One region of the Peribacillus sp. NPDC097675 genome, then DNA from elsewhere that is predicted to be linked to it. Evidence: riboswitches for the same ligand, from Rfam matches in the RefSeq annotation. Region 1 holds a riboswitch; the other holds the start of a gene.

Region 1 (4,388 bases):
CATCTTCGTTTGAAACATAATCCTGTATCGAAAAGCTTTTATCCGATAGGACGATTTCAACTAGGTGATCCTCTATTGTATTCCCTTTTAAACGACGGATTTCTGCAATTTCAGGTATCGTTTTCCCTGCATGAATATAATGCAGTGTCGTTTGGGTGGATTGTGTCATATGAAGATTTCCACCATTTTTCCAATCATTGATCAGAGAGGCCAAGAGAGGGTAATCACTTTCCGTTGATATTTCTGCGAGAATATGATGCAGTGAGCCGAGAAAAACGAACTGCACATACCACTCATCAATCTCTTTCCTTTTTCCAATTTGTTCAAACGTAAGTCCCACCCGATTGACTCCCGTAATTTTCAAAACAAAAATATCACGGCTCAAATCACTTTGTAACTCTAAAAGTGTTACAAGCTCATCATAAAGATGTTGGGCAAGTAACTCTCGGTTTTGTCGATTGGTAGATAAAAAAAACTTAACGAATTCCTGTATTTGTTGATTTTGTTGTATCGGATAGAATGACCTTTCATTGTGGACAATATGGGATATAGTTTGAATAAGTAAAGTAAGTCTTCTCCAAAAATCTTGAGTGATGCTTTGATAGTTCCACCCATTCATGGAAGAAGGAAGTGGGCATTTTATGAAAAAGGCGGTCAATGCCCCCCTTCCTTGTTCACTAATCATATAAACATCGTCTTTTCCCGTTGAGTCGATTAATTTCATTTCAATGAATAATCTTATGTTTTGATTCAATTGATCACGGGTAAAACGAGGGACAGTCCCAAAAACATTCGTTAATCCAAATAAATGTGCATCCTGAATTGTCTGGGACGATTTTTTACCCTGCAGCATATGATAAATAGCGAAGATGGAACGCTCACCTTGAAATTTTTCTATCGCATATAAAATGATTGCTTGAAGATAATTGTTCATGAAGCTCACATCCTTGTTCCATTTATCCAATTATATTGTAACAAAAATCTTCAAATACCGCCGTTTTTTATGTCAAAATCGTATCGATATTTGTGTATAAATATCATATAAGTACTCATTATAATGAAATTCTTCCAATAATTTTTGTTGACATTCCATGTAATGCGGTATTATCGTTACATTTTCTATTGATAAGTTCGGCATTCGGTCTTACAATAAGAAAGAGATAATAATCTATAATAAAAAAGGTTATGAGTTGTATATCAACTTAGGAGGGGTTTTAATCATGGCTAAATTTACTATTGTTGATAAAGAAACCTGTATCGCTTGTGGAGCTTGTGGAGCGGCAGCACCAGATATCTACGATTATGATGATGAAGGAATTGCATTTGTTACGTTAGACGATAACGAAGGAATCGTTGAAATCCCAGATGTTCTTATAGATGACATGATGGATGCATTTGAAGGCTGTCCAACAGATTCTATTAAAGTCGCGGATGAATCATTTGAAGGCGACGCCCTTAAATTCGAATAGGTTAAAAAGCCATTCTCATTTTGAGAATGGCTTTTTTCTTTGAAGTTTAGACCTATACATAAAAGAGGTGAAAAAAACAGATTTCTAATTTTTTCCACCTCTTTTTATTATGCACTTTTATATAAAACTTGTTTATTAATCCATGCTTGAAGCTTAACAAATAATAGCATGAAAACAGAAGTAATAAGTAATCCTTTGATTATGTTAAACGGAAGTATTGCCGCTGTTACTAATTTCCTGGATTCTGGTGCCGTCATTGCATCCCATCCCATAAAGAACGTATATGCCGGTAAAAAGACATAATAATTTAGGACACTCATAACTATCGCCATGGAAACTGTCCCGGCTAGCAAAGCAAACGTCATACCTTTTTTAGAGCTGATATTTTTGTATACATAGTAAGTTGGCAAGATGAATAATACTCCCGCTATAAAGTTGGAGATATGTCCAACTGGTACCCCCGTTTCGGTTCCTGTCATGACCATATCCAGCAGATTCTTCAGGAATTCAACCAAAATCCCTGCCAGCGGTCCATAAATCAATGCGGCCATAAGCGCTGGTATGTCACTAAAATCGATGTTCAGAAAAGGTGGAAATCCTGGAAAAGGGAAATTCAAAAGCATAAGTAAGTACGAAAGACTTCCAAACATTGCAAGGGTGACCATTTTTTTAATATTGTTCGATTTCATAGCTCTCTCTCCTTCTTTTTCTTGATCTACCGTGAAAAAGAGGTAAGGGATCCTTCATCATGTTGATGTTCAATAAAAAACCCTTTAATTCCGACAGAATTAAAGGGATAAATTAAAGGTTTCATCAAACAAACGTTCAGCATTTAACTGTTTGAACGCAATCAGGAACCTCCATCTTCTCCCATCCAGACTATACTGTCGGCTTTGGAATCTCACCAAATCCTGCCCCTAAAGGCTCGCGGGCTTAGAAGAATTTTTCTTCATTACCGCCGGTGGGGAATTACGCCCCGCCCCGAAGATAGACCTATAAAATTTCTTTTACATTTTTCATTATATATGATTATTCTTTTTTTGAATAGTATTTTTACCTCACATTAAGTTTAATCTACCCTAGTGAATTACATTAACAATCTTTTTAGACTAAAAGGCATTTTCCCAATATTGTTCTGCACATCCAAAAATAATTTTTCTTTTAGACAATTAACGTGTAAAAGCCCCTGCCATTGCGGATTCTACCGGATAAATTACAAGGCTATGTTTTTTAAAGCGCTTACAAAGCATAATGTTAAATTGACAATTTTGCTACTTCAATTGTAAAATTAACTGAAATTTAAGAGAATTTTTTCTAGGAAGGTGTTTACACGTGTATCAGATTTTAGTAGCAGATGCCATTAAACCAGAAGGACTCGGACCGCTTACAGAGGCATCCAATATTCTTCTTATTCAAAAGACCGTAGAAGAAGCAGCAAACGAACTTGATCAAATTGATGCGATACTAGTAAGAAGTGCAACAAAAGTTACTGAAGATTTAATGAACCGCATGCCCAAATTAAAAATCATTGCACGTGCAGGTGTTGGCGTCGATAACATCGACATCCCAGCTGCCACTAAACGAGGCATTGTCGTGGTGAACGCACCTGATGGCAATACTATTTCCACAGCTGAACATACTTTTGCCATGATGGCCTCCTTGATGCGTCATATTCCTCAAGCTTATGCTTCCCTAAAAAATGGAGAATGGAAACGCTCCTCTTATACGGGAACTGAACTTCGTGGTAAAACCCTAGGTATTATAGGCTTTGGACGTATTGGTGGGGAACTTGCCAAACGCGCAAAGGTTTTTGGCATGGAAGTCATCGTTTTCGATCCATTCCTAACTGCTGATCGCGCAAAAAAGATGTCTGTAACCCCCTTGCCTTTAGATGAGTTACTTCCAAAAGCAGATATAATCACTGTACATACACCTCTGACGAACGAAACTAGAGGGTTAATCAATAAAGATAAACTTCTTACCTGTAAAAAAGGCGTGTACGTATTAAACTGTGCTCGCGGTGGAATTCTTGATGAAGATGATTTATATGAGATGATTGTCGAAGGACATGTAGCTGGAGCTGCGATGGACGTATTCGTTGAGGAACCACCACTTGGCAACAAACTACTTGAACTTGATAACGTCATTGCTACTCCCCATTTGGGAGCTTCGACGAAAGAAGCCCAGTTAAATGTGGCCGTCCAAGTTGCACAAGAAGTATTAACCTACTTTGAAGGTAATCCAGTATCTAGTTCCATTAACCTTCCAGCCATATCTAAAGAAGTCTTTGAAAAGGTGCAGCCTTTTTATCAACTCGTCCAACAAATGGGCTCCATTGCCTCTCAATGCATGAAAGAAGGCATACAAGAGATTTCCGTTACTTACGCGGGAGACTCTTTGGACTTTGATACAGCCATCTTAACTAAAAGTCTAATATCAGGTTTCTTTAAATCGAGAGTCGATGCTTCAGTCAATGAGGTGAACGCGCTATTGGTTGCCAAAGAAAGAGGCATTACCATTGGAGAAAAGGTTTCTACCGATTCCCTAGGATATTCAAACCTGATTAGTTTAAAAGTCAAAGGTGACACTCGCGAACTAACGATTAGTGGAACTCACATCGAAAATTACGGTTCCCGGATTGTCAATTTGAACGGTTTCAAAATCGATTTCCATCCTGAAGCTAATTTACTTTATATCCAACATACCGATAAACCAGGAGTGATCGGTAACGTTGGTAAGATCCTTGGTGATCATTCAGTAAATATTGCGACTATGCAGGTAGGTCGAAAAGAAGCCGGCGGAGAAGCCATCATGGTTTTAAGCTTTGATAAACCATTAGAGGATAATATGAAACAATTCTTAGAGGAAACTCAAGAAATTACTTTCATGGCCCGTATTTCATTATAAGGTTTTAGGGTG
Region 2 (4,388 bases), on a different contig from region 1:
AGGGACAAAACAGGATGCCCAAAAATTCCTGAATAACTTGAAACTAATCAAAATTGCCGTCAGCCTTGGAGATGCTGAAACCTTGATCCAGCACCCCGCGACGATGACACACTCGGCCATCCCAAAAGAATCCAGAGAGCTTATGGGCATCAACGACCAGCTCATAAGACTCTCCGTCGGCCTAGAATCCTGGCATGACATCTGGACTGACCTTGAACAGGCATTTTAGGGGTCTGACCCCTTTTATTTCCGAAATTATTTCCCACGGTTCTTGATGAGGACGGTGATGGATAGGATCAGGATGATGCCGGCCAGGATATAGGATGTCGTGGTGATTGTCGGGTGGGGCGTGCTGTTCCTGACGCCGATTCCGATGATGGCCCAGACGAAGACGAGTGGGTAGCACCAGTCTTTATTTTTGATGGCAAATAGAAAGGCCAGGGCTGTGGCTACCAGTAACAGAATAATCGTCCATGTTACGTCGGAGATCCCGAACCCATCCCAGCCGATATGGGTCAGATAGTAGGAAATATTCGCGATGGTTGCAACACTTACCCACCCTAAGTAGATGGAAAAGGGCATGAGGTCGAAAAAAGTATGATCTGCTTTTTTTATGTTTGTGTAAATGACAATCAAGGTCAGCAAAAGTGTAATGATGATAAGGACGGACAGCAGGAAGTATTCGTAATGCCAAGCCAATAGCCAGGCTGCATTGAATACACAACTTAAAGCGAACCATGGGAATGAGACCATATAAACGGGGCTTTTTCGGTACTTACCCATGAATTGTCTAAATACCCAAAGCGCAAGAAGTAAATAAATAAAGCCCCAAATCGAGAATACATAACCGGCTGGGGTGAAAAGGACATCCAGTTTATCGGATATTTCCCCTGATGTTTGGCCGTTAAAGGGAAGGTAGTTAGCAAGGAAATTCATCGTGACGACAAAAAGATAAAAAACAAGGTTAATAAGTACAATAAGCATGTGTCTTCCTCCTTTGATAGTAATTGGGACATATTATCTTATTCCTCATATATTGCAGAGATAACCTTTTTTAGCACATCGGAAGGAAGAAACTTATCACTGGAGAAAAGTAGGGTATGGAAAATCTGTAAAAAAAGTACATATGTATCTAGAAAAAGGGCCTTGCTACTAGTGGTAGCAAGGCCCTTTAGAGGTAGTTAATGAATCAGTGAAATTAGGATTCGGCGCTAACAACCGCTTCATCCTTATTGTCTCGGGTCAAGTATTCTTCTTTTAGTATGGAATAATAGGCGCTGTCAAATAATGTACCCTTCGTCATGTGGCTTTTACGGTGAATTCCTTCACACTTCATACCTAAGCGATCCAAGACTTTCCCGGAGGCGGCATTTATCACATCGCATTCAGCAAATACTCGTTCCAAATCCAGTACATTGAAAGCTAATTCCAGTATTAATCTTCCTGCTTCTGTCATATAGCCTTTACCCCAGAAATTCCGGTTTAATGTATAGCCCAGTTCTCCACATTTGTTCGATTCATGTATTCTGAATTCGATAGCCCCAATCATCTTGTTGCTTTCTTTTAATACGATTGCATATTTGCCGAGGGGCTCTTCCAAGAAATAGTTTGCTATGAAATTCTTAGTTCGGTTCAAATCTTTATGCGGGTCATAAAGATAACGGGTAGTCTCTTCATCAGATGTATATTCATACATATCTTCAGCATCATCAAGCGAAACCGGACGTAATACGATACGCTCACTTTCCATATGACCGTGCTGAACCATTAAAAGGTTTGTGTTTGCCATGTCAATCCCTCTTTTATTCTCAATTTTCTAAATTATAACACAAAAAATTTCTGCTCAGAATACCATTCTTTTCGTTTAAGGCAAGGTAAGGGCTGATTAACCCTTCTTTTTAGAGGTGTGTTATAAAAGGATAAAAGAAATGATTTGTAAAAGTTTTGATAGTCCCTGACGATATTTGAATTCAATCTTACTAAACATCTAATGGTAATTTTGTATAGTAAACTCGCTATTATCCTGTACTATTTGCTTGCAACTATAGGTTCATTTTAGGATAGTTGTTTTACATCCTTGCATTAGGGTGTTAAAATAAATGAAGATTCATACTATTAGTTAGTCCTTCGGGGTCGGGTGAAAATCCCAACCGGCGGTGATGAAGTAATTCTAAGCCCGCGAGCCTGATAAAGGCAGGATTTGGTGAGATTCCAAAGCCGACAGTACAGTCTGGATGGGAGAAGGACGTGTGAAATCCAAGTGTATGCTATACGTACGCCTATTTTTTCAAAATGTTGAAATAATGGGTTTATTAGGTATACAATTTTTTCACTCAATTCTCCTGTTAACTCCTTAGGTCATCCTAAGGGGTTTTTTATATGTTTATAAAAGGGGGAAAACTATGTTTACTGGAATCATCGAGGAAATCGGCACTGTTCATTCCATAAACAAAGGAATAAGCAGTATGCAACTGTCCGTTCAATCCAAGAAAGTCCTTGAAGATGTTCACAATGGAGACAGCATATCCGTGAATGGAGTCTGTTTGACGGTGACATCCTTCACAAAAAGCTTGTTTACGGTTGATGTGATGCCGGAAACGGTGAAAGCGTCATCGATACGGACATTAAAGCCTGGTTCAGAGGTGAATCTTGAACGGGCGATGAGTGCTCAGGGACGTTTCGGAGGACATTTCGTTTCAGGTCATATCGATGGAACGGGCACGATTTTGAAAAAAGTACAAAAAGAAAATGCAGTGTATTACGTGATTTCATTGGAAGAAGGGCTCAGTACATACTGCATTCCAAAGGGATCTGTCGCCATTGATGGAACAAGCTTGACGATATTCGGCATTGAGGGAAATCAGTTGACTGTATCACTCATTCCCTTGACCCATCAGGACACCATATTGGGTAGAAAGGCGCCAGGCGATATCGTGAACATTGAAAACGACATGTTAGGGAAATACATTATACATCAAATGAAAAGAACTGAATCAAAACCAGGTCTGGACTTAGCGTTTTTGTCTGAACATGGATTCTAATAAGGGGCGGTGTGAAGGATGTTCCATACAATTGAAGAAGCGATTGAAGATCTGAAGGCTGGGAAAGTAGTCATTATTTCCGATGATGAAGACCGCGAAAATGAAGGTGATTTCGTGGTGCTTGCAGAAAAAGCGACACCAGAAGCCATCAATTTTATGGCCACACATGGCCGTGGTTTGATTTGTACGACCATTACCGAACAATTGGCGGAAAAATTGAACTTGCACCCCATGGTCAGAGATAACACCGACCATCATGGGACGGCATTCACCGTCAGTGTGGATCACAAAAGCGCATCTACAGGAATCAGTGCGTTCGAACGTTCGCTGACCATTCTGGAGCTTTTGAAGGAAGATTCGGTGGCCGAGGACTTTCAACGTCCTGGTCATACTTTCCCGCTAATAGCGAAAGCAGGGGGTGTACTGAACCGGACCGGACATACGGAAGCATCAGTGGACTTGGCCAAGTTATGTGGGGCTGCTCCTGCAGGCGTCATTTGCGAAATCATGAATGAAGACGGAAGCATGGCACGTGTACCCGACCTTAAAAAGATTGCTGAAAAATTCGGCCTTTCATTCATTACGATCGCCGACTTGGTACAGTACCGTAAACAAAAGGAATCATTGCAAGAACAAATATACATTCAAAACGCGTAACATCCATTTATAAACTGAGGAGGAAATAGACATGGGGAAAATTATCGAAGCACAATTAATCGGATCAGGACTGAAAGTGGGAATCGTGGTCGGTAGATTCAATGAGTTCATTACAAGCAAGCTATTAGGTGGGGCACTGGATGGCCTTAAACGTCACGGTGTGGACGAAGATGACATCGACATCGCTTGGGTGCCAGGAGCTTTCGAATTGCCGCTCATTGCCAAAAAACTGGTGAACACAGGTAAATACGATGCAGTGATTGGGCTAGGGACGGTCATAAGAGGTTCCACTACGCATTATGATTATGTCTGCAATGAAGCAGCGAAAGGAATGGCTTCCGTTGCCTTGGATACAGGTGTTCCGGTCATTTTCGGCTTATTGACGACTGAAAACATCGAACAGGCCATTGAACGCGCCGGTACAAAATCAGGTAACAAAGGGTACGAAGCTGCCGTTAGTGCCATAGAAATGGCGAACTTGGGAAAATTGATTGAACAGTAAAAGACCAACAGGCCCCAGATAGGAATTCTATCTGGGGCTTGTTTTATTTTTCTGAGACTGTCAGCTTTTTCATGTGATCGGCCGATGTCGAACATGTCTCCAAAGAGATGGAAGAAACACACTCCAGGTCATGTAACAATCGATCTACCTTCAACAAAAGCCTTATGAATAACAGGCTCAGGGATAAA

Evidence for each region. Region 1 has a riboswitch for FMN ahead of ACQKL5_RS02715 (ECF transporter S component). Riboswitches for the same ligand answer to the same signal wherever they lie in the genome.
Region 2: it holds a riboswitch for FMN, as region 1 does, so the genes downstream of both, ribE (riboflavin synthase) here and ACQKL5_RS02715 (ECF transporter S component) in region 1, are expected to answer to the same signal.

Annotation. Positions count from the first base shown of each region.
Region 1 covers NZ_JBNNSK010000001.1:540,817-545,204, reverse strand. Annotated here, with positions in the region: gene ACQKL5_RS02725 (helix-turn-helix domain-containing protein) at 1-934, opposite strand, end outside; gene ACQKL5_RS02720 (ferredoxin) at 1,221-1,469, shown strand; gene ACQKL5_RS02715 (ECF transporter S component) at 1,577-2,158, opposite strand; FMN riboswitch at 2,328-2,462, opposite strand; gene serA (phosphoglycerate dehydrogenase) at 2,802-4,376, shown strand.
Region 2 covers NZ_JBNNSK010000005.1:114,599-118,986, reverse strand. Annotated here, with positions in the region: gene megL (methionine gamma-lyase) at 1-229, shown strand, start outside; gene ACQKL5_RS09450 (tryptophan-rich sensory protein) at 256-984, opposite strand; gene ACQKL5_RS09445 (GNAT family N-acetyltransferase) at 1,199-1,789, opposite strand; FMN riboswitch at 2,120-2,250, shown strand; gene ribE (riboflavin synthase) at 2,403-3,041, shown strand; partial or broken gene ribB (3,4-dihydroxy-2-butanone-4-phosphate synthase) at 3,060-3,668, shown strand; gene ribH (6,7-dimethyl-8-ribityllumazine synthase) at 3,730-4,200, shown strand; gene ACQKL5_RS09425 (hypothetical protein) at 4,244-4,388, opposite strand, start outside.